Regions from separate parts of the Streptomyces botrytidirepellens genome, predicted to be linked through region 2. Evidence: riboswitches for the same ligand, from Rfam matches in the RefSeq annotation. Region 2 holds a riboswitch; each other region holds the start of a gene.
The links. A riboswitch is a leader RNA that binds a small molecule or an ion and turns the genes downstream of it on or off. The one in region 2 is predicted to bind cobalamin.
Positions count from the first base shown of each region.

Region 1 (7,808 bases), on a different contig from region 2:
CAGCCGAAGAACGCCACATCGCAGCACAACGCAACCTCTTCAACCGCCTACTCGGCTGCCTCCACCACTGCCTCACCCACCACATCCCCTACGACGAACAGACCGCCTTCCCCGACACCGCTTGACTGATCAACCGCATCGGATGTCTGTCTCCGCCCCGCTCCAGCCCGGCCGCGGGCCGGGCCACGCTCAGCGGAGAAGCCGAGAAGCAGGAACGGGGGTACTGCTCGGCGTGCAGTTGAGGTCACAACAGCGCCTCCGGCGGGGGATCGGCCGACTCCGGGATGGAGGGGGCACCAATGCCGGCCGCGGGTCCGTGAGTGGCTGAGGCGGGAGCTCCCATCCCGTCCGCCGTCGACCCAGGCAGAGCCGAGCAGACGCGGCCCATGGCGTCCAGGTCGTTCGTACAGTGGCGCGCTCCACCTGGACGCCATGAACCACGCCCGCTCCACAGACGTGTGGGTCGACGGCGGACGGGATGGGAGCTGGGTGGTATGTGGTGACGCGAGTTAGATATGCGTCACTCTACGGGACGGGAAAATTTCATGATTGCCAGGAGAGGGGCAAACCCTTTCGTGCTTTATTTTTAAGTATCTTCTGCATCCCTGGCTTATCTGCAACACGCCACATTCTTTCCCATGCGCGCACGTCCGTCAGGTAGCCGGGGATCTTAATTTCTTTCTCGCATGCACACTCGATGAGCGCTTCAACGATTGCGACAACTCGACCCCTGCTCGGGTGAGTGACTCCCTTGAGATAAGAAGAGAGCTTCGCAACTTCATACCCTGTCTTCATTGACACGATATCGAGATCGGGCGCTCCAGCGCGGCGATGCAGTGCGCGCAGCTGAGAAGCAAAGGCGAAGCGGAAATCCCGCGGGGTCGCTTCTTCTATCGTCTTACCCAGAGCCGACACCAGCAGGTCGATGGCTCCCGCTAGCTCGTAGTCCGCTTGCCGCACAGATGTGCCCCGCGTAGGCCTCGCCATGGCGATCCCGCCGCTGGTCTGACGTCGGGCCGGAACGGCGAGCTCATCTCTGTGGGATTCGCTCAGCTTATTCTTCAACGGGACGAGCACTTTATGGCCGTGCCCGGCAACAATGACCGTCTCATCGTTAACGTGCTGCCAGTAAATTTGCTCGGATTCCGGCTCGAACAACATGAGAGTGACTGGCAGTGAGTGATTCATCCAATAGGCTACATGTTTTGCGTCGCAATAGAACCACCACCCAAGATCCGTCGGTTTGGTGAATTGACTAGCGCCGGACTTGATCTGCACAGCCAACAGTCGGCCAGTTCCTAGTCCAGATGCACCGCCAGGAGCGCCGACCCCATCGACCACCTCGATGTGGGCATCAATTCCGATATCGCTAGTCTCTTGTTCACGGAAAAGCCAACCTAATTGGGTGGTAACCAAGTATGCGGCCCGAGACACTCCAGCACGATCCACCAGGTGGGTGGCAGGGACGACTGTCAAAGTTGCATCTCCTCACACCGGCTCCGGCCAACCGATGAGTCCAGCCTAGAGGGAGGGACTGACAGCTGGCCCGTAACTCGCCCTCGGCCGTCCCGGGTTGGCGTCGTTACCGAAGGTCAGACAGTTGAACGCCCCGTGCCAGATCCGTGCCAGGTTGAGCGGGGAACCACGAGGAACAGCAGTCGCTCGATCAGCCCCGTCGAAGAGCTTTCCTGCTCTCCCTCACAGGTCAACGGCCAGATCGCCCCTAGATCACCCGAGCTTCCCAAGCTCAGGTTCTGTCCAGTGCCACGCAAGGCCCAGGCCGCGCAGTGTCTAGAGCTGACGGTTGCCGAGGGGTTCGAGCAGACTGTCCATGTGGACTCGGGAATCGCAGCGATCTTGGGGGCAGTAGTTGGGGCATTGGGTACCGGCGGTGCAGCTGTTGTTACAGGGGTGTGGGCGGCCAAGACCGCGCAGCACCAAGCGGCGGCCCAAGACGCGCAGGCAAGGCGTCAGCTGCGTGCCGAACATGTCCGAGAGCGTCGCGGGCCGCGCAGCAAGGCGTACGCGGACTTCGTCGCACAGGCGCGTGTCATCGAGAGGGCGCTAGGCAGGTACCAGGACTCGCACATCCTTGAGATGGGGCAATTCAATCAAGAAGTTGACAAACTCGACTACTTGGGGGTGCAGGTGTTGCTAGAGGGGCCGCCATCCGTCATCCGTCCCTCACAAGACTTGATCAGCTGCGCCCATCGATGTATGAGGCCGCTTCGAGTCTCCATTGCGGCGCTTCATGAGTTCGGCGATGAGTCAAGCGAGTACGCTGCAGCGAAGAGCGCGGTGGGCGATGTCGGCTTCGAGCTCATCGCGGAAGTGAAGGATTTCGCTGAGGCCGCGCGGCGCGTCCTCGACGACGATGGGGCCGGACAGGCCGACGCTTCGGTCGGCGCGCAGGTCGCTACGACGGCTACCGTCGCTCGGGACGCCGTGGCCGACTCGGGCTGACATCCACGGTCGACATCAAAGGCAGCAGACAACGGCGCAATTGCGCAGATGTTGACGGAAGATCGTCGGCCAATCAGGCCCTGTCCAACTCGGAGTGACCCAGCCTGCGATGGAACTCCAAGGCGGTGGTCAGCGAGTGCTGTACAGCAGGCAAGTACAGCAACCACCCCAACCACCGTCGATCGACACCGGCCCCAGCCGACCGACTGACCAGCCGGGCAGACCTTAGCGACCACCCCGCCCGTAGTTCGGGACGAAGAGGTCGTGGGTTCAAATCCCGCCACCCCGACTGAAGGAACAGAGGTCAGGCCCGGTGCTGAGAAATCAGCACCGGGCCTGACTCGTTGTGCTTGCCCCTCGTGGCCGTCTGTGACTGTCCTACACTGTGGAAACCGCGACATCACACTTGTGGGGGGACTGATGTTTCGACGAGCGGTGCCGACACCCGGGATGTCCGAGGCGGGGACGGTGCCGACCAGTCCCCCGCGGGCGCGTCGGTTGTGTGCTTGGGCGCTGGATTTCGCCGTCGTCGTGGCAGTGGCCGTGCTGCTCGGCTGGTTCACCTTCCATCGAATCAGTTCCGAGGTGACCGACGCCACGAGCCTTGCTGGGACGAGCGCTTGGGAGGTCATCACCTCGAAGGGCGATCTGGCGGAGGCGGGTCAGGACGTCGGACGGTCGCTTTGGCGGTCTGCGGTGAGTGACATCCAGCAAGCCTTCGCCGCGCTGGTCGTGTTCACCTTCGTCTACCACTTCCTCTCGCTGGCCGTGATGAGCCGCACGCCGGGGCAGGCGTTGACGGCCCTGTGCGTCGTACGGCGCGGTGGCGCGGGGCGGCCTGGGCGGAGCCGGGTTGCGGTGCGCGCCGCGGTCACCACGCTGGTCGATGTCGGCTGGTATGCGCTGGCCTGCTACCTGCTGGCCGAGGGCGAGGTCGTCCTCTCGGTGTTGTGCTGGGTCGTCGCCATATCGTTCTTCGCCTTCAATGCGGGGCTGGCGCTGATGGGCTCCCGGAGGTCGCTGGCCGACCGGCTGGCCGGTGTGACGGTCGTTGGCGCGCACGTCCGTGCCGCGCTCGCCCGGATCGGCGGGACGGTCCGGTGGGGCGGCCGGACGGGCCCCTGACGCCTTTCCCTGGGCCGTCGTTAGCGATCATCCGCGTCCGGGGCGGCAATGCTCAGCACCGACGATGTTGTCGGCACAGCTGAACGGGGTCGGCCAACGTCCGGCGGGTGCCGTGTGAGAAGGCGATCACCTATCGGGAAGGACGTGCCCGGACCGACCCAGGCGCGGGTCTCGAAGGGTGGTCGGGCCGACCCCGTACATCTTCAGCTTGATGCAGGGCAGAAGTTATTGCAAGTAATTTGCAATAACGGTTCAGAGCGTGGAGCGGACCTCCTGGGCCGCTGCGACCAGGTGGTCCAGGGAGGCGCGGACCTCGGGCCAGGCGCGGGTCTTCAGGCCGCAGTCGGGGTTGGCCCAGAGGCGGTCGGCGGGGATGGCGGCGAGGGCCGTGCGGAGGAGGGTGGCGGTTTCGGCGGGGCCGGGGACGCGGGGGGAGTGGATGTCGTAGACGCCGGGGCCGACCTCGCGGGGGTAGTGGGCGTCGGCGAGTTCGGTGGCGACCTGCATGTGGGAGCGGGCGGCTTCCAGGCTGATGACGTCGGCGTCGAGGTCGTCGATGGCCGGGAGGATGTCCCCGAACTCGGCGTAGCACATGTGGGTGTGGATCTGGGTGTCCGCGCGCACGCCGCCGGTGGTGAGGCGGAACGCCTCGGTGGCCCAGGCCAGGTAGGACGGGCGGTCGGCGGTGCGCAGGGGCAGGGTTTCGCGCAGGGCGGGTTCGTCGACCTGGATGACCGCAGTGCCCGCGGCCTCCAGGTCGGACACCTCGTCGCGCAGGGCGAGGGCGACGTGGCGTGCGGTGTCGGCGAGGGGCTGGTCGTCGCGGACGAAGGACCAGGCCAGCATGGTGACGGGGCCGGTGAGCATGCCCTTGACCGGGCGGTCGGTGAGGGACTGGGCGTACGTCGTCCAGCGCACCGTCATCGGCTCGGGCCGGGAGATGTCGCCGGCCAGGATCGGCGGGCGGACGTAGCGGGTGCCGTAGGACTGCACCCAGCCGTGCCGGGTGGCGAGGTAGCCGGTGAGCTGTTCGGCGAAGTACTGGACCATGTCGTTGCGTTCGGGCTCGCCGTGCACCAGGACGTCGATGCCCGTCTTCTCCTGGAAGGAGATCACGTCCTGGATCTCGGCCGCGATGCGCTGCTCGTATCCGGCGGTGTCGATGCGTCCGGCGCGCAGGTCGGCGCGGGCGGTGCGCAGCTCGCTGGTCTGCGGGAACGAGCCGATGGTGGTCGTCGGCAACGCGGGCAGCCGCAGCCGGGCACGCTGGGCGGGGGCGCGCTCGGCATACGGCTCGGGGCGGCGGGTGTCGGCGTCGGTGACGGCCTCGGCTCGGGCGCGTACGGCCGGGTCGCGGGTGAGCGTGGAGGTGGACCGGGAGGCCAGGTCGGCGCGGTTGGCGGCGAGTTGTGCGGCGATGGTGCCGGTGCCCTGGGCGATGCCGCGGGCGAGGGTCGCGACCTCGGTGGCCTTCTGACGGGCGAAGGCCAGCCAGCGGGCGATCTGGGGGTCGATGTCGCGTTCGGCTGCCGTGTCGAGGGGGACGTGGAGGAGGGAGCAGGACGCCGAGACGTCGACCCGGTCGGCGAAGCCGAGCAGGGTGCCGAGCCTGGACAGGGAGGCGGCGAGGTCGTTGATCCACACGTTGCGGCCGTCCACGACGCCCGCGACCAGGCGCTTGCCGGGCAGTCCGCCGACGGCGGCGAGGTCGTCGAGGTTGGGGGCGGCGGGCCCGGTGAAGTCGAGTGCCAGCCCGTCCACGGGGGCCTTGGCCAGGACGGACAGGGACTCGCCGAGGCGGTCGAAGTACGACGCGACCAGCAGCCGGGGGCGGTCGGTGAGGGCGCCCAGTTCGCGGTACGCGCGGGCGGCGGCGTTCAGTTCGGCGGCGGTGCGGTCCTGGACGAGCACGGGTTCGTCCAGCTGGACCCATGCGGCGCCGGCCGCCCGCAGATCGGCCAGCACCTCCGCGTACACGGGCAGCAGCCGGTCCAGCAGGGTGAGCGGCTCGAAGTCCGGCGCGACGCCGGGTGCGGGCTTGGCGAGCAGGAGGTAGGTGACGGGGCCGACCAGCACCGGCCGGGCGGTGTGACCGAGTGCGACCGCTTCTGACAGCTCGGCGACCTGCTTCGCCGAGTTGGCGGCGAAGACGGTGTCGGGGCCGAGTTCGGGCACCAGGTAGTGGTAGTTGGTGTCGAACCACTTGGTCATCTCCAGCGGCGCGGCCTCCTGGGTGCCGCGCGCCATGGCGAAGTAGCCGTCCAGCGCGTCGGCTTCGACGGCGGCGCGGTGGCGGTCCGGTACGGCACCGACCATGACGCTGGTGTCCAGCACATGGTCGTAGAACGAGAAGTCGCCGGTCGGCACCTCGTCGATACCGGCGTCGGCCAGCTGCCGCCAGTTCGCCGCGCGCAGCATCGCGGCGGTCTCCCGAAGGGCGCCGGCGCCGACCCGGCCCTTCCAGTAGCCCTCGACGGCCTTCTTCAGTTCGCGGTGGTGCCCCTGACGGGGGTAGCCGTACACGGTGGCCCGTGCCGCCGCGGCGGCCGCGGATGTCGCTGTCACGTAGCTCTCCTTCGCGAGCGTGTCCCTTGGGGATCCCGGCCGGATTCGGGGGCGCGAAGGAGTGACGAACCGGGCGGATCGACCGCGCGTCCGATACGCGCGCGTCCGCCTGCTTGGTACGCCGACCCGCCCTCGAGGTCACCGGGATCTCCGCGCGCGATCGGTCGCGCACGGGCAACGGGCAGGTCTTCGGACTCGCGGGCACACCTCGTGACGTCGTGCACGTCGAGGCACCTACTGGCCGTCGCTTCCCGGGCCCGTCTCCCGGACCCAGTGCGTATGACGGCGGTCGTTCCCGCTCACCGCTGCGGGGCAGTCCCGGATTTCCACCGGGTTCCCTCTTACGACGCGCCTGCCTGGCGGGCAGGGCGAACCAGCTGCGGGGCCCAGCCTAGGCGGTGGTGCCGGATCGGGGCACCCCCTCCACAGGGGCAGGGGGTAGAAAGGGCGTATGGCGCGCCGTTCCTTAGCATCCGATGTGGTTTCCACAGCCTCCGAGGCCGGAATGGCCTCCGCGGCCCCCGAGGCCGGAGTCCCCGAGTCCGACGCCGAGGCGATGGTCACTGCCGTGCTGACCGCGTCCCGGCTGCTCGTCGCCGTCTCCGCCCGGTCGCTGGCAGCGGTGGAGGAGTCCCTGACACTGCCGCAGTTCCGGATGCTGGTCGTCCTGGACGCCGGAGGTCCGCTGAGCCTGTCCGGGCTGGCCGGGGAGCTGGGCGTCCAGCCGTCGACCGCGATGCGCATGATCGACCGCCTGGTCACGACGGGCGTGGTCGCGCGCGGCGTCTCCGCCGAGGACCGGCGTACCAGCATGATCTCGCTCACTCGGGCCGGTCGGCGGATCGTGGCCGAGGTCACCGAGCGGCGCCGCCAGGAGATCGCGCGCATCGTGGACGTCATGCCCGCCGGACAGCGCCGCCATCTGATCGAGGCGCTCCAGGCGTTCGCCGAGGCGGGCGGCGAACCGACCGTCGAGACCGGGAGCCCGCAGGCCCACGCCGCCTGGTGAGCGCGTGGGCGACCCCGGCGCCCGGCAGCCGCACCCCCGTAACCCTGCGAGAATGATCAACTGCTCTGGGAGACCGTGAGACCGGTGGGTGGCCGGGGGGACAGGGGACGTGCGATGAGGCTGCGGGACCGGCTGCGGTACTGGTTCGACGGCACGATGGACCGGGGGACGCCCGCCCTGATCGGCTGGCTCGGCCTCGCCTCCCTCGCGTTGATCGCCGTGGTCTCCACGCTGGTGGTCGCCCTCTCCCACGAGGACACCCGGAAGAGCGGCGGCTGGACGGGCGTGGTGTGGATGAGCCTGCTGCGCACGCTCGATCCGGGCACCATGGGCGGGGACACCGGCCGCCCGCTGTTCCTGGTGCTGATGCTCACGGTCACGATCGGCGGCATCTTCATCGTCAGCGCGCTCATCGGTGTCCTCACCACGGGCCTGGAGAACCGGATCCAAATGCTCCGCAAGGGCCGGTCGCGGCTGATCGAGCGCGGCCACACGATCGTGCTGGGCTGGTCGGACCAGGTGTTCACGGTGATCGCCGAGCTGGTGGAGGCCAACCAGAGCGCCCGCCGCTCCTGTGTGGTGATCCTCGCCGACCACGACAAGGTCGACATGGAGGACCAGATCCGCGACCGGATCCCCGCGACCG
Region 1 covers NZ_RIBZ01000028.1:19,044-26,851, reverse strand. Annotated here, with positions in the region: gene EEJ42_RS01670 (IS110 family RNA-guided transposase) at 1-125, shown strand, start outside; gene EEJ42_RS01665 (DUF4365 domain-containing protein) at 544-1,434, opposite strand; gene EEJ42_RS01660 (hypothetical protein) at 1,762-2,463, shown strand; gene EEJ42_RS01655 (RDD family protein) at 3,001-3,588, shown strand; gene metE (5-methyltetrahydropteroyltriglutamate--homocysteine S-methyltransferase) at 3,841-6,153, opposite strand; cobalamin riboswitch at 6,317-6,546, opposite strand; gene EEJ42_RS01645 (MarR family winged helix-turn-helix transcriptional regulator) at 6,659-7,162, shown strand; gene EEJ42_RS01640 (CASTOR/POLLUX-related putative ion channel) at 7,277-7,808, shown strand, end outside.
Region 1: it holds a riboswitch for cobalamin, as region 2 does, so the genes downstream of both, metE (5-methyltetrahydropteroyltriglutamate--homocysteine S-methyltransferase) here and cobN (cobaltochelatase subunit CobN) in region 2, are expected to answer to the same signal.

Region 2 (7,808 bases):
CCGGGCGCCCGGACACGGAGGCGTCGGGGGCGTCCGGGGCGCCCGGTGTGTCGATACGGCTCGGCAGCACCGCCACCGAGAAGTAGGGCACCGACGACGGGTCGACCTCGTCCAGCGCCCCGGTGCGCTCCGCGCTCATCGTGGCGCGCTCCACGTACCGCGCGTCGGCGAGCCGCCCCGAACGCTCCAGGGCGCGCCGAACGGTCGGGAAGGTGCGGCCGAGCTTCATGACCGCCGCCGCGTCGGTCGTCGCGAGGCGCGCCGTCAGCTCCTCCTCGGGCAGCGTGCCCGGGAGGACCGTCAGCACCTCCTCGCCCTCCACCAGCGGCGCGCCCAGCCGGGCGGCGGCCGCGCTCACCGAGGTGACGCCGGGGATCACCTCGGTGGCATAGCGGTCGGCGAGCCGCTTGTGCATGTGCATGTACGAGCCGTAGAAGAGCGGATCGCCCTCCGCCAGCACCGCGACCGTGCGCCCCGCGTCGAGGTGTGCGGCGAGCCGCGCCGCCGCCTCCGTGTAGAACTCCTCCATCGCGCCCCGGTAGCCGCCCGGATGGTCGGTGCCCTCCGTGGTGACCGGGTAGACCAGCCGCTCCTCGATGTGGTCGGGCCGCAGATGCCGCTCGGCGATGGAGCGGGCGATGCTGCGGCCGTGCCGGGCGCTGTGGTACGCGACCACGTCGGCCCCGGCGATGACCTCCACCGCCCGTACCGTCATCAGGGACGGGTCACCGGGGCCGAGGCCCACGCCGTACAGCCGGCCCTTCGCCGCGGGCGTCGCCTGTCGCTGCTGCTCGCTCACTCTTCCTCGCTCGCTATCGCGTTGATCGCGGCCGCGGCGATGGCACTGCCGCCGCGTCGGCCGCGCACCACCAGATGGTGGGGCGCCGCCGGATGCCCGGCCAGCGCCTCCTTGGACTCGGCGGCGCCGATGAACCCGACCGGTACGCCGATGACGGCGGCCGGCCGCGGCGCGCCCTGCTCGATCATCTCCAGGAGCCGGAACAGCGCGGTGGGCGCGTTGCCGACCGCCACGACCGACCCCTCCAGCCGGTCCCGCCACAGCTCCAGCGCGGCGGCGCTGCGCGTCGTGCCCATGCGCCGCGCCAACTCCGGTACGGCCGGGTCGGACAGCGTGCACACCACGTCGTTGTCGGCGGGCAGCCGCTTGCGGGTGACGCCGCTGGCGACCATCTGCGCGTCGCAGAGCACGGGCGCCCCGGCGCGCAGCGCCTCCCGGGCCCGCGTCACCACCTCGGGCGTGTACGCGAGGTCCTTGACCAGGTCGACCATGCCGCATGCGTGGATCATCCGCACCACGACCTGGCTGACGTCGGCGGGGAGGCCGCCCAGGTCCGCCTCGGCGCGGATGGTGGCAAAGGAGGCGCGGTAGATGGCCGCCCCGTCCTTCTCGTAGTCGAACACTGTGTCCTCGATCATGTCGTTGATCATGCCGTTCCGCGGGCCGTCGCCACGGCGTCGGCCAATTGCTCTGCTGCCACGTCTGTCCCGCTGGCGTCATTCGCGCCGTCGTTTGTCGCGCCGTCCGGCTCGCGCGTGTCGCGCACGGTGAGCCGGTAGTCCGTATCGGACGTGGCCAGCGCGTCCACCCAGCGGCCGCCGGGGTGGCCGCAGCGCCGCTCGCAGCCGGAGAAGTACACCGGCGGCGCGCCGGGGGAACCCTGCGGCGTGTCGGGGGAGCGGGGGGCGCCCGCCACCGCGCGCGTCGCGTGGGCGCGCACATCGGCCAGGGACTTGGCGCAGCCCGGGCGTCCCGTGCACGCGCCGACCCCGACCCACGGGGAGTCCGGATCGGTCACCAGCCCCGCGTCGGCCGCCTCCCGCGCCGCGGCCGCCGCGCCGTCCGCGGTGAACCCCGGGAGCACCACGCCGCGCCAGGGTGTCACACGCAGCTCACCCGACCCGCCCCGGGAGGCGAGCCCGGCGAGCAGCCGCCACTGCGCCGCGCCGACCCGGCCCAGGGGAACGAGGACCGACACGGCGTGGCGCCCGTCCGGCCCGGACACGACGCCCGGCGCGGGCGGCGCGCCGGGCCCGCCGACCGGTCCTCTCCGTCCGATACGTACGGCTTCGATGCCTTCGTCCGCGAGTCGCGCCGCCAAGCCGTCGGCGGTCACGGCGTGTTGCGCGGGCAGTTCGCGCACCCGCCATGCCCGCGTACCGCTCGCCCGGACCCGGGCCAGGAACTCCACGGCGGCCAGCGCGGCGGCACGCGGCGCGTCCCGCCCCCGCACCTCCAGCGCAGTCCCGTCGGCCCCAGCCCCGGACCCCACCCGCAGCACCGCTCCGCCGTCCCGCGTTGCGATCAATGTCACATCCGCGCCGAGTGCGGCGACATCGCCCCGCCCGTCGTCCACCGCGAACAGGAAACGACCCGACAAGCCGGACAACTCTTCCCATGTCCCGGCGCACAGCGCGGTGTCCAACTCCCGTGCCCACGCGGTGACATCGCCGCATCCGGAGCCGTCGAGGCCGCCCAGCGGGGACGCCACGATGTTGCGCACCCGGTCGAACCGGTCGGAGGGGAGCAGCCCGGCGGCCCGGAGCGCGGCCGCCAGCTCGCCGCCGCACGCCGCGTCCAGGCCGCGGACCTGGAGATTGCCCCGCGAGGTGAGGTCCAGCCAGCCGTCGCCCAGCTCCTCGCTCGCCCCGGCCAGCGCCCGCGCCTGACCGGCCGTCAGCAGGCCGCCCGGTATCCGGACGCGGGCCAGGGAGCCGTCGTCCGCCGGGTGCAGCCGCAGCGCGCCGGGGCAGGCGTCATCGCGTCCGCGCGCCCGCGGCGAGGGCGCTTCATCCGCAGGTGGGATGGTTGTCGGGGGGAGGGACATGGCGGCGAGCATACCGACGTCCGGTCGGCCCGCACTGTCCCGTGCCAGGTCAGCAACGCCTACTATGCTCTGCGGCGGGCCGTCTGGCCCGCCGGACGCACAAGACGGCGTCAGGGGAGGAAACCGGTGCGAATCCGGTGCGGTCCCGCCACTGTGAGCACGGCAGCCCGCCGTGCGAGCCAGGAACTCCCGCCGTCTTCCAACCCGCCCGGGGCGCGGACCCCGAGGAAGGCGCTGAGCCATGATTCTGCTGCTGTCGACCTCCGACACCGACCTGCTCAGTGCCCGTGCGGCCACGGGCCCGGTGCCGTACCGCCTCGCCAACCCGGCGCGGCTCGCGCTCGACGATCTGCCCGGGCTCCTCGACGGTGTCGAACTCGTCGTCGTACGGCTGCTCGGTGGCGTCCGCGCCTGGGAGGAGGGCCTCGAAACCCTGCTCGCGGGCGACCTGCCCGTCGTCGTCCTGACCGGTGAACAGGCCCCTGACGCCCAGCTCATGGAGGCGTCCACGGTCCCCGTGGGGATCGCCGCCGAGGCGCACGCCTACCTCGCGCACGGCGGGCCCGCCAACCTGGACCAGCTGGCCCGGTTCCTGTCCGACACCGTGCTGCTCACCGGCCATGGCTTCGAACCGCCCGCCCCCGCCCCCACCTGGGGGCCGCTGGAGCGCACCGCGCGCGAGGACGTCACCGGCCCGACGATCGCCGTGCTCTACTACCGCGCCCACCACATGAGCGGCAACACCGCCTTCGTGGAGGCGCTGTGCCAGGCCGTCGAGGACGCCGGAGGCCGCCCGCTGCCGCTGTTCGTCGCCTCCCTCCGGGCCCCCGAGCCCGAGCTGATCGAGGCCCTAGGCGCGGCCGACGCCGTCGTCACCACCGTCCTCGCCGCGGGCGGCACCCGCCCCGCCGAGGCGTCGGCGGGCGGCGACGACGAGGCGTGGGACGCGGGCGCGCTCGCCGCGCTCGACGTCCCCGTGCTCCAGGCGCTGTGCCTGACCTCGCCGCGCAGTGCGTGGGAGGAGAACGACGAGGGTCTGTCGCCGCTGGACGCCGCGACCCAGGTCGCCGTCCCGGAGTTCGACGGACGGCTGATCACCGTGCCGTTCTCCTTCAAGGAGGTCGACGAGGACGGCCTGCCGGTCTACGCCCCCGACCCCGAGCGCGCCGCGCGTGTCGCCGGAATCGCGGTACGACACGCCCGGCTCCGGCACATACCGGCGGCCGACAAGCGCCTCGCGCTCGTCCTGTCCGCCTACCCCACCAAGCACTCCCGGATCGGCAACGCGGTCGGCCTCGACACCCCCGCCAGCGCCGTCGCCCTGCTGCGCCGACTGCGCGCCGAAGGGTACGACTTCGGCCCCGAGGAGGGCGAGGGCGCGCTTCCGGGCCTGGCCTCCGGCGTCGGCGACGACCTGATCTACGCCCTCATCGAGGCGGGCGGCCACGACCAGGACTGGCTCACCGAGGAGCAGCTGGCCAAGAACCCGGTCCGCATCCCCGCCGCCGACTACCGCCGCTGGTACGCCACGCTGCCGCAGGAGCTGCGCGACGCGGTCGAGGAGCACTGGGGCCCGCCGCCCGGCGAGATGTTCGTGGACACCAGCCGCGACCCCGAGGGCGAGATCGTCCTCGCCGCGCTGCGCCACGGCAACCTCCTGGTCGTCATCCAGCCGCCGCGCGGCTTCGGCGAGAACCCCATCGCCATCTACCACGACCCCGACCTGCCGCCCTCGCACCACTACCTGGCCGCCTACCGCTGGATGGCGACCCCCGAGGCCGACGGCGGCTTCGGCGCCGACGCCATGGTGCACCTGGGCAAGCACGGCAACCTGGAGTGGCTGCCCGGCAAGAACGCGGGCCTGTCCGCCGCCTGCGGCCCCGACGCCGCGCTCGGCGACCTGCCGCTCATCTACCCCTTCCTGGTCAACGACCCCGGCGAGGGCACCCAGGCCAAACGCCGCGTCCACGCCACCCTGGTCGACCACCTCGTACCGCCGATGGCGCGCGCCGACTCGTACGGCGACATCGCCCGGCTGGAACAGCTGCTGGACGAGTACGCCGCCATCTCCGCGATGGACCCGGCCAAGCTCCCCGCCATCCGCGCCCAGATCTGGACCCTGATCCAGGCCGCCCGGCTCGACCACGACCTCGGTCTGGAGGAGCGGCCCGACGACGAGGGCTTCGACGACTTCCTGCTGCACGTCGACGGCTGGCTGTGCGAGGTCAAGGACGCCCAGATCCGCGACGGTCTGCACGTCCTCGGCGGAGCGCCGACCGGACCCGAGCGCGTCAACCTCGTCCTGGCCATCCTGCGCGCCCGCCAGATCTGGGGCGGTACGTCGGCGCTCCCCGGGCTGCGCGAGGCGCTGGGCCTGGACGAGTCGGCCGCCACCCGCACCGGCGCGGACGAGGCCGAGGAGCGCGCCCGCGCCCTCGTCCAGGCGATGGAGGACGCCGACTGGGCCCCGGAGGCCGCCGAGAAGGCCGCCCTGGAGCTGCCCGAGGCCCAGCGGACCGCCGTCACCGCGATCCTGGAGTTCGCCGCCCGCGAGGTCGTGCCGCGCCTGGCCGCCACGACCGACGAGATCGACCACGCCGTCCACGCCCTGAGCGGCGGCTTCGTCCCGGCCGGGCCGTCCGGATCGCCGCTGCGGGGCCTGGTCAACGTCCTGCCGACCGGCCGCAACTTCTACTCCGTCGACCCCAAGGCCGTGCCCAGCCGACTGGCCTGGGAGACCGGCCAGGCGCTCGCCGACTCGCTGCTGGAGCGCTACCGCGCCGACAACGACGGCCAGTACCCGCGGTCGGTCGGCCTGTCGCTGTGGGGGACGAGCGCGATGCGCACCTCCGGCGACGACGTGGCCGAGGCGCTGGCGCTGATGGGCATCCGCCCGGTGTGGGACGACGCCTCGCGGCGAGTAACGGGACTTGAACCCGTTCCCTCCGACGACCTGGGCCGCCCGCGCGTCGACGTCACGCTGCGCATCAGCGGCTTCTTCCGCGACGCCTTCCCGCACGTCGTCGGGCTGCTGGACGACGCCGTACGGCTCGCCGCGTCCCTGGACGAGGCCGACGACGTCAACTACGTGCGCGCCCACACCCGCGCCGACCTCGCCGAGCACGGCGACGAGCGCCGCGCCACCACCCGCATCTTCGGCTCCCGGCCGGGCACGTACGGCGCGGGGCTGCTCCAGCTCATCGACAGCCGCGACTGGCGCACCGACGCCGACCTCGCCGAGGTCTACACGGTGTGGGGCGGCTACGCCTACGGTCGCGGACTCGAGGGCCGCCCGGCGCGCGAGGAGATGGAGAGCGCGTACCGCAGGATCGCGGTCGCCGCGAAGAACACCGACACGCGCGAGCACGACATCGCCGATTCGGACGACTACTTCCAGTACCACGGCGGCATGGTCGCCACCGTGCGCGCCCTGAAGGGCACCGCCCCGGCCGCGTACATCGGCGACTCCACCCGCCCCGAGACGGTGCGCACCCGCACCCTGCACGAGGAGACCTCGCGGGTCTTCCGGGCCCGGGTGGTCAACCCGCGCTGGATCGAGGCGATGCGCCGCCACGGCTACAAGGGCGCGTTCGAGCTGGCCGCCACCGTCGACTACCTCTTCGGCTACGACGCCACCACGGGCGTGGTCGCCGACTGGATGTACGACAAGCTCGCCCAGACCTATCTGCTCGACCCGGAGAACCGCGCGTTCCTGGAGGAGGCCAACCCCTGGGCGCTGCACGGCATGGCCGAGCGGCTGCTGGAGGCCGAGAGCCGCGGTCTGTGGGAGCAGCCGGACCCGGAGGTGCTGGAGCGGGTCCGGGAGCTGTTCCTGGAGACCGAGGGCGGCCTGGAGGGCGGGGACGACTGAGGTCCCTAGGGAAGCAGGACGGGCGGGGGCTCAGCCGGAGGACGGCCGGGCCGCCGCCCGGATCCGGTCCGGCCAGGGCGGACAGTTGACCAGTTCGGTCCACTCGCGGTCGTAAGCCCCGGGCACCGCCCGCCCCGCGGACGACCAGCGCTCGACCAGCGCCGCGTAGATCGGTACGCAGCTCGACTGGTGAAGCGTCTGGTGAACCGTTCCGCCTTCGGTGCTCCGGTCCAGCGCTCTGCTCGGCTGCGAGAGAGAACGGCGTCGCATCGTCGTCGTCATGTTCGGCCAACGCGCCGCGCCCCGCGCGGTCACCTCCTTCGCGCGTACCTCACCCGCACCGGCGTGGCCTCGTACGCATCAGCGACCCGTGATCGTCCGCCCGGGTGACGTCCGCTCAGGAGCCCGGTGCGCTGTGCGTTTTCCGGGCGTGATGCCCCGGGCGCGACAATGAAAAGCGTTGCCGAATTCATAAGGCAATGCCACCTGATAACCGTGTCCATTGCAGCCTTTGGAGAATTATCCGAAGTGCTGTTCAATTGCCGTTGCCCATAAAGCGAGCCGAGGAGGAGCGGGTGGGAGCCCATACGCACGGACACGGCGAGGGCCATGGCGGGCACGCGCACGGTGTGGCGGAGAACGCCGACCGCCGGTGGCTGTCCATCGCTCTCGCGCTGATCACCGGCTTTATGCTGGTGGAGGTCGTGATCGGGGTGATCGCACGTTCGGTGGCGCTGCTTTCCGACGCGGCCCATATGCTCACCGACGCCGCCTCGATCGTCCTCGCGCTCATTGCGATCCGGCTTTCGGCCCGGCCCGCCCGCGGTGGCTATACCTATGGGCTCAAGCGGTCGGAAATCCTTTCCGCGCAGGCCAATGGGCTTTCTCTGCTGCTGCTCGGCGCATACCTCGGCTATGAGGCGGTCGAGCGGCTGATCGATCCGCCCGAGGTGACCGGTGGTCTGGTGCTGATCGTCGCGCTCGCCGGGGTCGTGGTGAACATCGTGGCGGCGTGGTGCATGTCGAAGGCGAACCGCTCCTCGCTGAATATCGAAGGCGCCTTCCAGCATGTGCTGAACGACCTCTACGCC
Region 2 covers NZ_RIBZ01000875.1:15,771-23,578, reverse strand. Annotated here, with positions in the region: gene EEJ42_RS47895 (precorrin-2 C(20)-methyltransferase) at 1-799, opposite strand, end outside; gene EEJ42_RS47890 (precorrin-8X methylmutase) at 796-1,437, opposite strand; gene cobG (precorrin-3B synthase) at 1,446-2,846, opposite strand; cobalamin riboswitch at 2,905-3,054, shown strand; gene cobN (cobaltochelatase subunit CobN) at 3,088-6,717, shown strand; gene EEJ42_RS47875 (hypothetical protein) at 6,748-6,987, opposite strand; gene EEJ42_RS47870 (cation diffusion facilitator family transporter) at 7,293-7,808, shown strand, end outside.

Region 3 (7,808 bases), on a different contig from region 2:
CCGGGGGCGATCCTCACGTCCGTACGCTCCCGCCACTCCCCCACCAGCCGGGCGTCCGCCGCGCCGTCCACCACCAGATGGTCGAAGTCGGCCAGCGGGCACAGCCGGTGCAGCGCCGTGCGCCGCGTCTTGGACGCGTCCATCAGCAGCGCCGTGCGGGCCGCGGCGGCGAGCATGGCGCGCTTGACCAGCACCACGTCCTGCTCCTGGTGGTACGTGGTCGCCGCGTCCATGGCCGAGGTGCTGACCAGCGCCAGGTCCACCGAGACGGCCGCGATCGCCTCGGCACACGGCACGCCGAGGAAGGAGTCATGGGTGTGCGAGTACTGCCCGCCGAGCCCGATCAGCCGGATCCGGGGCACCCCGGCGAAGACCTCGATCACCCGCCGGGCGTTGGTCACCACGGTCAGCGGGGCGGACTCCACCAGCAACGGGGCGAGCGCGAGGACGGTCGTGGAGTCGTCCAGCATCACCGACATCCCGGGCTCGACCAGCTCCGCGGCGGTGGCGGCCACCGCCTCCTTCTCGGCCCGGTGGGCGCCCATCCGGTAGGCGAGGCTGGACTCGAAGACCGACGAGGGCAGGGCCGAGACCCCGCCCCGGAACTTGCGCAGCACCCCGAGCCGGGCCAACTCGTCCAGGTCCCGGTGCACGGTCATCAGGCTGACGCCGGTGAGGTCGGCCAGCTCCGCCGCGGTGGCGGTGGAGTGGGCGAGGACGTATTCGGTGATGGTCTGTCTGCGGGCGTCCTGGGAGCGGACCGTGGTCATGGGCGGGTTCCTCCCGTAGCGCCGTCGGCGGGCCCGGCGTCGGCAGGCGCGTTCGCGGTGGGCACGGTGCCGGTAGGCGCGTTCGCGGTGGGCACGGTGTCGGCAGGCGCGTTCGCGGTGGGCACGGTGTCGGTGGGGACGTTCAGGGAGCGCAGCGCCGTGCGGTCGCCGTCGACGCCGATCTCGGTCACCGCCGCGTTGTCCAGCCGGGGGAAGACCGTGCGGTAGCGGCCGACGGGGATGCCGAGCAGGGTGCACAGCGCGGTCCGCAGCAGGCTGTTGTGCGCCACGACGAGCACCGTGCGGTCCGGGTGCGCGGCGGCAAGCCGGCGCAGGGCGGCGACGGCGCGGGCCGCGGCCTCGCCGGGGCGCTCCGAGCCGGGGAAGGCGCCGGTCTCGGGGTCGTCGCGGAACGCCCGGACGGCCGCCGGATCCTCCGCCTCCATCTCGGCGAGGGTGCGGCCCTCGCCCCAGCCGAAGTCCATCTCGCGCAGGTCCTCGACCACTTCGGGGACCAGGGCCAGCGCGGTGGCGGCCGGTTCGGCGGTGTGCCGCGCCCGGCTCAGCGGGGAGCACGCCACCGCGTCGATCCCACGGCCCCGCGCCCAGTGGGCGAGGGCCCGCGCCTGCCGGTGGCCGCGCTCGGTCAGCGCGATGTCCGAGGTTCCGGCGTACCGGTTCTCCGCGTGCCACACGGTCTCCCCGTGGCGTACGAGCAGCAGTCGGGCGGTCATCCGGGTTCTCCCCTGCGTCAACCATGGCCTGAGCCATTGCCTGATCACGTCTCCGGTGTTAAATCTAGCATCGCTCATGTGATGGAGCGCCGAGGTTCCGGAGGGAAGCAGGGCATGCGCATGATCATCGGAGTGGATGTCGGCACTTCCGTCACCAAGGCCGTGGCCTTCGGCCGCGACGGGGTCGCGCGCGCCTCCGCGGCCCGCCCCAGCCGACTGGACCGCCTGCCCGGCGGCCGGGTCGAACAGGACCTGGAGGACGTGCTGCGCACCGTCGCCGAGGTGGTGCGCGAGGTGGCCGCGGCGCTCCCCGGCCCGCCCGCCGCGCTCGCGCTCACCGGCCAGGGCGACGGGCTGTGGCTGCGCGACGAGACGGGCCGGGCGGTGCGCCCGCCGATCTCCTGGCTGGACGGCCGGGGCGGCGGGACCATCGGCCGCTGGCGCGCCGACGGCACGCTCGAAGCCCTCTACGCGCTCACCGGCTCCGGGCTGTTCCCGGGCTGCCACGCCCCGCTGCTGCACTGGCTGGCCGAGCACGAGCCGGAGTCGCTGGAGCGGGCGGCGGTCGCGGGCTACTGCGTGGACGCGGTGGCCCAGCGGCTGACCGGCGCCATCACCGTGGACGCCTCCGACGCGTCGCTGCCGTTCCTCGACGTCACCACCCGTACGTATGTGCCGGACGCCCTGGAACGCTGCGGACTGTCCGGCCACGCCCGGCTGCTGCCGAGCCCCGCCGCGCCCGGCACCGTCCTCGCGCTGGACGACGAAGGGGCCCAACTGACCGGGCTGCCGCCCGGACTGCCCGTGGTCTCCGGTCCGTACGACCTCCCGGCGTGCGCCATCGGCAGCGGGGTGCGGGACGTGGGCGACGGGCTGCTCATCGTCGGCACCACGCTGGCCTGCCAGGTGCTCACCGACCGCGCGGCGGTGGACGCTTCGGCCGATCCGGCCGGAATGTGGCTGTGCACCCCCGACCCGGAGCGCTGGCTGCGCGCGATGCCCGCGATGGTCGGCACGGCCGCCCTGGAGTGGGTGCTCGATCTCACAGGGACGACCACCGCCGAGCTGGACGCCCTGCTCGACGGGAGTCCGCCGGGCGCGAACGGCGTGACCGCGCTGCCCTTCCTGTCCGGCGCCGGGGAGCGCGCCCCGTTCGTGGAGCCCGCCGCCCAGGGGCGGTTGGACGGTCTCACCCTCGCCACCACCCGCGCGGACACCGTACGGGCCGTGTGCGAGGCCATCGCCTACGCGGCCCGCCACTGCCTGGAGGCCGCCGGGCTCTCGGGGCGGCTCGCGCTGTGCGGCGGAGGGGTGCGTTCCGCCGCCTGGACGGAGATTTTCGCGAACGTCATCGGCCGCCCGGTGGTCATTCCGGACGAGCCGGAGGTCGGCGCGCGGGGCGCGGTCGCGGTCGCGTGGCGGTCGCTCGGCGACCCCGTGGACGCGTCCCGGTGGCGCTCCGCGTCCCGTACGGTCGAGCCGCGGAGCGAGCTTCGCGGCGCGTACGAGGACGGTTACGCGGGCTACCGCGACCGCCTCGCCCGTGCCCTGGAGGAATGGCGGACGAGCGGTCCGGGAAGCTAGTTTTCCCTGGGATTCCGGCGCGGCCAAAGCCCGACGCGACTAGCACATCCATACGAATCCACCCAGCTGACGACACAACATCTGGGGGCGCGTGCGCAGCACGACACAAGATGTATGCTCGTTTCCGCTGTCGCCGCAGGGGAATCCGGCGCGAATCCGGAACTGTCCCGCAACGGTGTACGTGTGCGCTTTTGCGTACCCGTGAGTCCGATGACCTGCCGACGGCCGTCTGCATACGTCCGGGCCTCGCGGGTTGGGCCGATGGACGCTGCGTGGTGTGCCGTAAAGCGGAATCGGCATGCCCGTGAGCGGCCATCGCGCACTGCCCTCGCAGGCCCCCAGCCGAGCGAGGGAGAACACTTCAGTGACCATCGCGCCCGCCGACCCGGTTTCAGAGGCAGCGGAGACTCCGGCAGCGGCCGACGCGCCCGGGACCGCCTTGTTGCGGACCCTCACCGGGCTCACCGCCGATCTGCCCGCCACCGACCCCGGCAAGGTCGCGGCCGCCGCCCTGCGCGGCCGCCATCCCGGTTCGGACGAGGCGGAGTTGCGCTCCCTGGCGACCGAGGCGGCGGCCGGACTCATCGGCGAGGAGCCGGAGTACTCCAAGCTCGCCGCGCGGCTGCTGACCCGCGCGATCGCCGAGGAGGCGGCCGGGCAGGGCGCGGACTCCTTCTCCGCGTCCGTCGCCGTGGGCCACCGCGAGGGCCTGATCGCCGACTCCACCGCCGAGTTCGTGACCGCCCACGCCGCCCGGCTGGACGCGCTGGTCGACCGGGCGCTGGCCGACGGCGCCGACGACCGCTTCGGCTACTTCGGGCTGCGCACCCTGCACAGCCGCTATCTGCTCCGCCACCCCATCACCCGTCAGGTGATCGAGACCCCGCAGCACTTCCTGCTGCGAGTGGCCTGCGGGCTCGCCGAGGACCGATCCGAGCGGGCGCTGGACGACGTCGCCGAGCTGTACCGGATGACCAGCACGCTGTCGTACCTGCCCAGCTCCCCCACGCTGTTCAACTCCGGCACCCGGCACCCGCAGATGTCCTCCTGCTATCTGCTGGACTCGCCGCTGGACGAGCTGGACTCGATCTACAACCGCTACCACCAGGTCGCGCGCTTGTCGAAGCACGCGGGCGGCATCGGTCTGTCGTACTCCCGCATCCGCGCCCGCGGTTCGCTGATCCGCGGCACCAACGGGCACTCCAACGGCATCGTGCCGTTCCTGCGCACGCTCGACGCCTCGGTGGCGGCCGTCAACCAGGGCGGCCGGCGCAAGGGCGCGGCCTGCGTCTACCTGGAGACCTGGCACGCGGACATCGAGGAGTTCCTGGAGCTGCGGGACAACACGGGCGAAGAGGCCCGCCGCACCCACAACCTCAACATCGCGCACTGGATCCCGGACGAGTTCATGCGCCGGGTCGAGGCGGACGGCGACTGGTCGCTGTTCTCGCCCGTGGACGCGCCCGAACTGGTCGACCTGTGGGGCGAGGAGTTCGACGCCGCGTACCGCAAGGCCGAGGCCGAGGGCCGGGCGCTCAAGCAGGTCCCGGCGCGCCAGCTGTACTCCCGGATGATGCGCACCCTCGCGCAGACCGGCAACGGCTGGATGACGTTCAAGGACGCCGCCAACCGCACCGCCAACCAGACCGCCGAGCCGGGCCGGGTCGTCCACTCCTCCAACCTGTGCACCGAGATCCTGGAGGTCACCGACGACGGCGAGACCGCCGTCTGCAACCTCGGCTCGGTCAACCTGGCCGCGCACCTGGGTGAGGACGGTGAGATGGACTGGGAGCGGCTGGACCGCACCGTCCGCACCGCCGTGACCTTCCTCGACCGCGTGGTGGACATCAACTTCTACCCCACGGAAGAGGCCGGGGCGTCCAACTCCCGCTGGCGGCCGGTGGGGCTCGGCCTGATGGGCCTCCAGGACGTCTTCTTCCGGCTGCGGCTGCCGTTCGACTCGCCCGAGGCGCAGGCGCTCTCCACCCGGATCTCCGAGCGCATCATGCTCGCCGCGTACGAGGCGTCCTGCGACCTCGCCGAGCGCCACGGCCCGCACCCGGCCTGGGCCGAGACCCGCACCGCGCGCGGCGTGCTCCACCCGGACCACTACACCGGCGCGCAGGCCGCCTGGCCCGAGCGCTGGGAGGCGCTGCGCACCCGAATGGCGACCACCGGCATGCGGAACTCGCTGCTGCTGGCGATCGCGCCGACCGCCACCATCGCCTCCATCGCGGGCGTGTACGAGTGCATCGAGCCGCAGGTCTCCAACCTCTTCAAGCGCGAAACGCTCAGCGGTGAGTTCCTCCAGGTCAACAACTACCTGGTGAACGACCTGAAGAAGCTCGGCGTGTGGGACACCCAGACCCGTGACGCGCTGCGCGAGGCCAACGGCTCGGTCCAGGACCTCTCCTGGGTTCCCCAGGACGTACGCGACCTCTACCGCACCGCGTGGGAGATCCCGCAGCGCGCCCTGATCGACATGGCGGCGGCCCGCACCCCGTACCTCGACCAGAGCCAGTCGCTGAACCTCTTCATGGCGGCGCCGACCATCGGCAAGCTCAGCTCGATGTACGCGTACGCCTGGAAGCGCGGCATCAAGACCACCTACTACCTGCGCTCCCGCCCGGCGACCCGGATCGCCCAGAGCGCCCGCGGTGGCGCCGCCACGGCCACCGTCCCCGCCCCCGTCCCCGCCCAGCAGACGCCCGCCGAGGCCGACGCGGTCGCCTGCTCCCTGGAAAACCCCGAGTCCTGCGAGGCCTGCCAGTAATGCCCACCGCATCCGAGATGACCACCGCGAACACCGCGACGGATCACGCCAAGAATCTGCTCGACCCCGGCTTCGAGCTGACCCTGCGGCCGATGCGGTACCCGCAGTTCTACGACCGCTACCGGGACGCGATCAAGAACACCTGGACCGTGGAAGAGGTCGACCTCCACTCGGACGTCGCCGACCTCGCCAAGCTGTCCCCCGGTGAGCAGCACATGATCAGCCGACTGGTGGCGTTCTTCGCGACCGGCGACTCGATCGTGTCCAACAACCTGGTGCTGACGCTCTACAAGCACATCAACTCCCCCGAGGCGCGGCTGTACCTGTCGCGGCAGCTCTTCGAGGAGGCCGTGCACGTCCAGTTCTACCTGACCCTGCTGGACACCTACCTGCCCGACCCGGACGACCGGGCGGCGTCCTTCGCGGCGGTCGAGAACATCCCCTCCATCCGGGAGAAGGCGGAATTCTGCTTCCGCTGGATGGACTCGGTGGAGAAGATCGACCGCCTGGAGTCCAAGGCCGACCGCCGCCGCTTCCTGCTCAACCTGATCTGCTTCGCGGCGTGCATCGAGGGCCTCTTCTTCTACGGCGCCTTCGCCTACGTCTACTGGTTCCGCTCGCGCGGCCTCCTGCACGGCCTCGCGACCGGCACCAACTGGGTGTTCCGCGACGAGTCCATGCACATGGAGTTCGCCTTCTCCGTCGTGGACACCGTCCGCGAGGAGGAGCCCGACCTCTTCGACGACGACCTGGAGCGCCAGGTCACCGACATGCTGAAGGAGGCCGTCCAGGCGGAGCTCCAATTCGCCCACGACCTCTGCGGCGACGGCCTGCCGGGCATGAACACCGAATCGATGCGCGCCTACCTGGAGTGCGTCGCCGACCAGCGCCTGGCGCGCCTCGGCTTCCCCGCGGTCTTCGGCTCGGAGAACCCGTTCTCCTTCATGGAACTCCAGGACGTCCAGGAGCTGACCAACTTCTTCGAACGCCGCGCCTCGGCCTACCAGGTCGCGGTCGAGGGCTCGGTCTCCTTCGACGACGACTTCTGACCGTCTCCGGGTGATACACCCCTTCGCTCGCGACACGGCCGCGCTCTTCCCGGAGCGCGGCCGTGTCGTCGTTGACATCCCCTGTCACCGACGGAACATTGGTTTGGCTCGGTTTACATAACGCTGAATCACCGAGGGGCACATGGGGTACAAGGGGGACGGCTTCTCCATCGACAACACTTCCATCAACGGCAGTTCGAACCTGCTGATCGAGATGGCGGGGCTGCTCTATGAAGGGCGCCCTGACGGCGACCTCTGCACCATGGCGCGAGCGCCGCGCGCCCATCCCGGCGTGGCGGCCAAGGCAGACCGGTTCGCCCGCTTCGCGAACGACCAGTACCAGGACCTGACGACGCTGCTCGCCGCGCTCTCCACTCGCCTCCGGGAAACCGGCGGCAGCTATGTCGACTTCGACGGAGACGTCGCGGACGCAAGGATGTCGAGTTCCTCGAAGACTGCAATCCCAAGCTCGTCGAGCGCAATTCCGATGAATTCCGCCGGCTACGTGACCTGCTGCTCGAGATCGAACCCGCCGCGAAACGCGCCGCCACCGGCACGGAGTGGGTGAGCAAGAGCCGCGAGCCCTACGACGACCGGCTGCGTCAAGCCCGTGACATGATCGCGCACCTCGCCGAGGGCTACGACGCGGCCCGCAAGGCGCTGCTGCACTACTCCGCGGCGCTGGACACCGCCAAGGCCCACTACGCCAACGGCAAGGCCGCCGAGCAGACCCTCGCGGATCTCATCGCACAGGTCGGCCAGGCCGTCACGCGTACGGCTCAGGAGGCCGAGCCGATGCGCCAGTGGGAGGACATGCGCGGCACCACCGGCTTCCTGGACTGGGCCGCTGAACTCACCATGGACATCGACGACATCAAGGACGACGCCAACCGCGCCC
Region 3 covers NZ_RIBZ01000867.1:4,493-12,300, reverse strand. Annotated here, with positions in the region: gene EEJ42_RS46805 (DeoR/GlpR family DNA-binding transcription regulator) at 1-770, opposite strand, end outside; gene EEJ42_RS46800 (histidine phosphatase family protein) at 767-1,504, opposite strand; gene EEJ42_RS46795 (FGGY-family carbohydrate kinase) at 1,619-3,088, shown strand; cobalamin riboswitch at 3,203-3,325, shown strand; gene EEJ42_RS46790 (ribonucleoside-diphosphate reductase subunit alpha) at 3,453-5,861, shown strand; gene EEJ42_RS46785 (ribonucleotide-diphosphate reductase subunit beta) at 5,879-6,910, shown strand; gene EEJ42_RS53600 (hypothetical protein) at 7,053-7,478, shown strand; gene EEJ42_RS46775 (hypothetical protein) at 7,475-7,808, shown strand, end outside.
Region 3: it holds a riboswitch for cobalamin, as region 2 does, so the genes downstream of both, EEJ42_RS46790 (ribonucleoside-diphosphate reductase subunit alpha) here and cobN (cobaltochelatase subunit CobN) in region 2, are expected to answer to the same signal.

Region 4 (7,808 bases), on a different contig from region 2:
GCGCGCCGTCGTCCACGAGGGGGTCGGCGACGAGGAGTACGCGGCCGCGCTGAAGGTGCTGCGCACGATGGTCGCCAACGTCCGGCGCGCCGAAGGCGTGACGTGAGCAGTCAGCTGAGCAGCGGCAGGGCCGGGAAGGTGTGGTCCTGCCAGAGGAGCCGGGAGGTCTCCTCCGGGTAGGCGGTGACCTCGGGCGCCGCGTCGAAGACCTGGGTCAGGCGGCGGTCGGGGTCGTACGCGGGCCAGCCCGGGTCGCCCGTCGTGGCGAACGCGGTCCAGGCCGTACGGAAGCGGGACGACAGCGCCTCGGCCTCCGGTGAGGGACCGGAGCCGTCGAACAGCAGCAGGCCGAGGTCGGCGTCGAAGGTGCCGAACAGCAGCGGTATGTCCAGGCCGTGGCAGGCGCCCATGACGCCGCCGCCCGCCGGGGCGGGCCAGGTCAGCTCGTACACGTGCGCCCGGCCGCCCCCGGCCACCTGGGCCTCGGCCAGCCGCAGCGAGGGCATGTGGAACAGCCAGTCGGACTGGACCCGCTCGTGGAGGTCGGCGGGGGAGGCTTCGGGGAAGGCGGCGCGATAGGCGCGTTCGCCGTCCGGGCCCGGCCCGAACGCGCGCAGCGCCGCCGCCGCTTCCTTCTCGCCCGCCAGTCCGAGCTGCCCGCCGAGGGCCAGGAACAGCCGGTACTCGTCCCGGTTGTGCCCGGAGATCAGCTCCACGTCGCGGGCCGAGCCCGCCGCCAGCGCCTGCCACGGGGTGGTCGGCAGCACCTCGCCGTCCACGACGGGCGCGAAGGGGGTCAGCGTGTGCACCACCTCCCCCCACCGCTCCTCGTACCGCCGCATGGCGGGGCCCAGCGCCTCGCCCGCCGAGGGCAGTTGCCGCGGATCCACCGTGGACAGATCGGCGGCCGTCGGCCGCAGGCCCACCTCGGCGGCGAGCGCGCCCGCGATGTCCCGGGCCAGCTCGCCGGAGAAGTACGTGCCCGGCACGCTCTGCGCGATGGCGCGCCGGAACAGTCCCGCCGCGCTCGGCATGGCCAGCAGCGAGGCGACCGATCCGGCTCCGGCCGACTCCCCGAACACGGTGACCCGGCCGGGGTCGCCGCCGAACGCCGCGATGTTCTCCCGCACCCATTCCAGGGCCGCGACCTGGTCGAGCAGACCGCGGTTGGCGGGCGCCCCGTCGATCTGGGCGAAGCCCTCGATGCCGACCCGGTAGTTGAGGGTGACCACGACGACGTCGCCGTCACGGGCGATGCGCCGGGCGTCGTAGCCGGGGCTGCCGGAGTGGCCGAGCTTGTAGGCGCCGCCGTAGATCCACACCATGACGGGGCGGCGGGCGGCCGGGTCCGGCTCGGGCGTCCACACGTTGACCGTCAGCCAGTCGTCGCCCGTCGGCGCCTCCAGGACCCCGGCGCGGCCCATGAACCCCGACTCCTGCGGGGGCGGCGGCCCGAAAACGTACGCGTCCCGCGTCCCCTCCCAGGAGCGCACGGGGCGCGGCGCCTGAAACCGCGCGTCCCCCACCGGCGGCTCGGCGAACGGGATGCCGCGGAACACGGCCAGACCGCCCTCCCGGCGGCCGCGCACCGCACCGGCGGCGGCGCGCACCACGGGCTCGGCGGTCCCGGTTGCCGACTCGCTGGACTCGGCTGTCGTCATCGATGACTCCTCGCGGTTCCTGGTGAACACGTCGGAGCCACGATGCCCGAGCCGCGCACGGATAGCCCCGGCGGGGTGCGACGTGTTGGCGTGGCAGGCGGAAGAGGCAGATAGTGGAAGTGGAGCACTCTCGAGAGATCGGAGGACACCATGATTGTCCTCGGGGTCATTCTCCTCATCATCGGTCTGCTGACCGGCATCGCCGTTCTGTGGACGATCGGCATCGTCCTTCTCGTCATCGGGGCGGTCCTGTGGGCCATGGGCGCCGCCGGTCACGCGGTCGCCGGACGGCGACACTTCTACTAAAGGCGCAGACCGGGGGGTCACCCCGTGCGGTACAGGGCGGTGATCAGCTCGATCACCGCCTGCCCCGCGGGGTGCGGATCGTCCCGCCACCAGCCCAGCCGCACCGCGATCGGCTCGGCGTCGCGCACCGGCCGGTACACGATGCCGGGCCGCGGATACTGGTGCGCGGTCGACTCCGCCGTCATCCCCACGCAGCGGCCCGTGGAGATCAGGTTGAGCCAGTCGTCGACGTCGTGCGTCTCCTCGGTGTCCGGGCGGGAGCCGGGTGGCCAGAGCTCGGGGGTGGTGGTGCCGGTCCGCCGGTCGACCAGCAGCGTGCGGTCGCTGATGTCGGCGAGCCGGATGGAGCGGCGCCGGGCCAGGGGGTCGTCCGCCGCCATCGCGCACAGCCGCCGCTCCAGCCCCACGATGGCGGAGTCGAAACGCTGGTCCTCCAGCGGCCTGCGCAGCACGGCCAGGTCGCAGGCCCCTTCCGCCAGACCGGCGGTGGTGGCGTTGACGCGGACGAGGTGCAGATCGGTCTCCGGATGGGCGGCGGCCCAGCGGCGCTGGAAGGTGGGGGTGTGGCTGCCCAGCGCCGACCACGCGTAGCCGATCCGCAGCCGTGTGTGACCCGACGTGGCCTCCCGCACCAGATGGTCCACCTCGCCCAGCACCCGCCGGGCCTGCGCCACCACCCGCAGCCCGGTGCCGGTCGGGGTCACCGTCCGGGAGGTACGCCGCAACAGGCGCACCCCGAGGGCGCGTTCGAGCGAGGCCACCGTGCGGGACACGGCCGCCTGGGAGACTCCGAGCGCGATCGCGGCATCGGTGAAGGTGCCCTCGTCCACGATCGCGACGAGACAGCGCAACTGTCGCAGCTCCACATCCATAACCCAAGCGTATAGGTGTGGCGGTCAACGCATTTTGCGCAACGCTCGCGCGACCGCACGATCGCGGTATGGACGCAGCCCACGCTCCCGCTTCCGCTCCTGCTCCCGCCCAGCCGACCGCCACGTCACACCGCGCCGGTCCGGATCTGCCGGACGCCCCGGGCCGGAAACCGGCCGGGCACCCGCTGGCCGGTGTGCTCATCATGGCCGGCAGCGGCCTGTCCAACCAGACCGGCGCCGCGATCGGCTCCCTCGCCTTTCCCGTGCTCGGAGCCTCCGGTGTCGTCGCGGTACGCCAGTACGTCGCGGCCATCGTCCTGCTGGCCGTCGGCCGCCCCCGCTTGCGGTCCTTCACCAAGCAGCAGTGGTGGCCGGTGCTGCTGCTGGCCCTGGTCTTCGGCGCCATGAACCTGTCCCTGTACAGCGCCATCGACCGCATCGGCCTCGGGCTCGCGGTGACCCTGGAGTTCCTCGGGCCGCTCACCATCGCCCTGTCCGCCTCCCACCGCCGCACGGACGCGTGCTGCGCGCTGGTCGCGCTGGCGGGCGTGGTCACCCTGATGCGTCCTCAGCCCTCCACCGACTACCTGGGCCTCGGCCTCGGGCTGCTGGCCGCCGCCTGCTGGGCGTCGTACATCCTGCTCAACCGCACCGTCGGCCGCCGCGTCCCCGGGGCGCAGGGGTCGGCTGCGGCCGCGGCGGTCTCCGCCGTGCTGTTCCTGCCCGTCGGCATCGCCATCGCCGTGCAGCACCCGCCGACGCCGGGGGCGGCCGGATACGCCATCGCGGCCGGTGTCCTGTCCTCCGCCGTGCCCTACCTCGCCGACCTGTTCACGCTGCGCCGCGTACCCGCTCAGACCTTCGGGCTCTTCATGAGCGTCAACCCGGTCCTCGCCGCCGTCGTCGGATGGGTCCTGCTCGGCCAGGGCCTGGGGTGGACCGAGTGGGCGAGCATCGGCGCCATCGTCGCGGCCAACGCGCTCAGCATCCTCACCTCGCGCGCGTGACCGTTGCCGAACCGCACGCGCCTGACCGTTGCTGAAAGTGCGCCACTTGCCGGTTTTGCGGGGTGCCGCCTACAGTTGCCGCGCCGTGGTGTTCGGGAAGCCGGTGGGAAACCGGAGCGGCCCTCGCCACTGTGAATCGGGGAGTTCTCGTCCCGTTCCGCGGCCGCAGGACCGGGCCGCGGAGCCACTGGCCGCCTCGCGCGGCCGGGAAGGCAGGGGCGGTCGCGTCGACCCGTCAGCCAGGAGACCGGCCGCGGCATCTCACGAAGTGATCCACGAGGTGCTGGAGCGTGACCGCATGACCCTGCCCACCGCATTCGCATGGCGGCGCGAGGACACCGTCCGGACCGCCGGGCTGCTGGCGGTGATCGTCGCCCTGCACGCCGTCGCCTTCGGTCTGCTCTTCCTGGTGGTCACCCCGCACCACTACGAGGTCGGCGCCAAGACGTTCGGCGTCGGCCTCGGGATCACCGCGTACACCCTGGGCATGCGGCACGCCTTCGACGCCGACCACATCGCCGCGATCGACAACACCACCCGCAAGCTGATGGCCGACGGCAAGCGGCCGGTGTCGGTGGGCTTCTGGTTCGCGCTCGGCCACTCCAGCGTCGTGGTGCTGCTGGCCGCGCTGGTCGCCGGCGGTACGCGGCTGGCGGGCACCCTGGTGAACGAGAACTCCGGCACCCACCAGGTCCTCGGGGTCATCGGCACCACCGTGTCGGGGACCTTCCTCTACCTCATCGCCGCGCTCAACCTGGTCGCCCTGCTGGGCATCCTGCGGGTGTTCCGGGCGATGCGCGCCGGGCAGTTCGACGAGTCGGAGCTGGAGGCGCACCTGGACTCGCGCGGCTTCATGAACCGCGTCCTGGGCCGCTTCACGAAGTCCATCACCCGGCCCGGCCAGATGTACCCGCTCGGCTTCCTCTTCGGGCTCGGCTTCGACACCGCCACCGAGGTCACGCTGATGGTGATGGCCGGGAGCGGCGCCGCCGCGGGACTGCCCTGGTACGCCGTCCTGTGTCTGCCGCTGCTGTTCGCCGCCGGGATGAGCCTGTTCGACACCCTCGACGGCACCTTCATGAACTTCGCCTACCAGTGGGCGTTCTCCAACCCCGTCCGCAAGGTGTTCTACAACCTGGCCATCACCGGTCTGTCGATCGCGGTGGCCTTCCTCATCGGCACCATCGAGCTGGTCGGCGTGCTCCACGACAAGCTCGCCCTGCGGGACGCCGTCACCGGCTGGATCTCCGGCCTGAACCTGGACAACGTCGGGTTCATCATCGTCGGCCTGTTCGTCGTGGTGTGGGCCGCGGCGCTGGCCTACTGGCGGATCGCCAAGGTCGAACAGCGCTGGGCCGTCCGCACCGCCCCGGCGGCCGCGGACGCGGACGGCGGCTGACGCCGGGCCCGGGGCCGGGACGCCCGTCCGGGTGACTGTGCCGGGGCGGGCCCTGCATGGCGGCCGCGGAACGGGAACCCGCATGGTGGCGCCCGGACCGTCCGGCAGCGCCGCACCGGGAAGGCGGTACCGCTATGGGTCTGCCCCATGGCCACGCACACGGCACCGTGACGCAGCGGCTGATCGGCGACCACCTCGTGTCCGGCAGCATGCGGCCGGGGGAGGAGATCGCGCTGCGCGTGGACCAGACGCTCACCCAGGACGCCACCGGCACCCTGGTGATGCAGGAGCTGGAGGCGCTGGCGCTGGACCGGGTCCGTACGCAGGTCAGCGTCCAGTACGTCGACCACAACATCCTCCAGGCCGACGAGCGCAACGCCGAGGACCACCTCTTCCTGCGTTCGGGCGCCCGCCGCTTCGGCCTGTGGTTCTCCAAACCCGGCAACGGTGTCTCCCACCCGACGCACATGCAGCACTTCGGCGCCCCCGGCAGAACGCTCGCCGGATCCGACTCGCACACCTGCGCGGGCGGCTCCCTGGGCATGCTGGCGATCGGCACCGGCGGCCTGGAAGTGGCTCTCGCCATGGCCGGACGGCCGCTCCACCTGACCATGCCGGCGATCTGGGGCATCCGGCTGACCGGGGAACTGCCGCCGTGGGTCAGCGCCAAGGACGTGATCCTGGAGATGCTGCGCCGTCACGGGGTGCAGGGCGGCGTCCACCGCGTACTGGAGTACCACGGGCCCGGCCTGGCCTCCCTCACCGCCATGGACCGGCACGTCATCGCGAACATGGGGGCGGAACTCGGCGCCACCACCACCGTCTTCCCCTCCGACGGCGCGGTGCGCGACTTCCTGGCGGGGGTGGGGCGGGGCGAGGACTTCGTGGAGATCGTCGCGGACGAGGACGTCCGTTACGACCTCGACGAGGAGATCGACCTGTCGTCCCTGGAGCCGCTGATCGCACGGCCCACCTCCCCGGGAAACGTCGTGCCGGTCCGGGAGGCCGCCGGGGAGCCCATCGGGCAGGCGGTCCTCGGCTCCTCCGCCAACCCCGGGTTCCGCGACTTCGCCGTACCGGCGGCCATGGTGGCGGGGCGGCAGACGGCGCCCGAGGTGAGCTTCGACATCAACCCGACGTCCCGCGAGATCCTCCAGGACCTGACGCGCTCCGGTGCCACGTTCGACCTGATCGCCGCCGGTGGCCGCATCCACCAGTCGGGCTGTCTCGGCTGCATCGGCATGGGCCAGGCCCCCGCCGCGGGGCGCAATTCGCTGCGTACGTTCCCGCGCAACTTCCCCGGCCGCTCCGGCACCGAGGACGACGCGGTGTGGCTGTGTTCACCGGAGACCGCCACGGCCTCCGCGCTGACCGGCGTCATCACGGACCCGCGCGACTGGGCCGACCGCCTGTCGGCGGTCCCGCCCACCCCGGACGCCCCCGCACCGGCGTCGGTCAACGTCGCCATGCTGGAGCCGCCGCTGCCGCCGGACGAGGCCCGCCGCGTCCAGCTGCGGCGCGGCCCCAACATCTCCGCGCTGCCCGATCTCGATCCGCTGCCGGACACCCTGGAAGGCCCGGTCCTCCTCAAGGCCGGTGACGACGTCTCGACCGACGAGATCTCCCCGGCCGGGGCGAAGGCCCTGCCGTACCGGTCCAACATCCCGAAGCTGGCCGAGTTCACCCTGACCCGGCTGGACCCCGACTACCCCCGGCGCGCCGCGTCGGCCCGGGACGACACCGGACACCTCATCGTGGCCGGGGCGAACTACGGCCAGGGCTCGTCCCGCGAACACGCCGCCATCACCCCGCGCTACCTCGGACTACGGGCGGTCATCGCCAAGTCGTACGCCCGCATCCACTGGCAGAACCTCGCCAACTTCGGCGTCCTCGCCCTCGAATTCGACGACCCCGGCGACTACGAGCGCATCGAGACCGACGACCGGCTGCGCCTGCCCGGTCTGCACGAGGCCCTCGCCAGGACGGACGACCCGACGCTCCGGGTGCGCAACGTCACGCGGGACGAGGAGTACCTGCTGCGCCACCGGCTCTCCCCGCGGCAGTGCGAGGCGGTCCTCGCGGGCGGCATCATCCCGGCCCTGGCCCGCTGACGGGCGCTCGCCCGCTGACCGCCGCTGGCCCGCTGACCGGTCATCACTCATCGGGTCCGGTGCGCATGCATACGGGTCCGGGCGGCGGGTACTCGCCGCCCACGCTGTCCGCGAGTCCCCCGGGGGAACGGGATGGCCAGGCTCTTCCGGTCCAGAATGCGGGCCGGTGGAGCCGCCCCTCGGCGGCACGGCGGCGGTCAGTCGTCGATGCCGCCGCTCTCACACACCTGCCGGGCGATGTCCCGCAGCTTGATGTTGCGCTCCTGGGACACCCGCCGCAGCACGCTGAAGGCGTCGTCCTCGCTGATCTTGAGGCGCTCCATGAGGATGCCCATGGCCTCGCCGATGGTGTGCCGGGTGGAGAGCGCCTGCTGGAGCTGGTCGGCGGTGCGGGCGCTGGAGAACGCGACCGCGGCGTGCGAGGCCAGCAGCCAGCCCGCCGTCTCACTGCC
Region 4 covers NZ_RIBZ01000883.1:34,087-41,894, reverse strand. Annotated here, with positions in the region: gene EEJ42_RS49475 (MarR family winged helix-turn-helix transcriptional regulator) at 1-106, shown strand, start outside; gene EEJ42_RS49470 (carboxylesterase/lipase family protein) at 111-1,661, opposite strand; gene EEJ42_RS51585 (DUF6131 family protein) at 1,812-1,967, shown strand; gene EEJ42_RS49465 (LysR family transcriptional regulator) at 1,985-2,839, opposite strand; gene EEJ42_RS49460 (EamA family transporter) at 2,908-3,846, shown strand; cobalamin riboswitch at 3,916-4,116, shown strand; gene nicT (Nickel transporter NicT) at 4,145-5,245, shown strand; gene EEJ42_RS49450 (aconitate hydratase) at 5,380-7,356, shown strand; gene EEJ42_RS49445 (GAF and ANTAR domain-containing protein) at 7,554-7,808, opposite strand, start outside.
Region 4: it holds a riboswitch for cobalamin, as region 2 does, so the genes downstream of both, nicT (Nickel transporter NicT) here and cobN (cobaltochelatase subunit CobN) in region 2, are expected to answer to the same signal.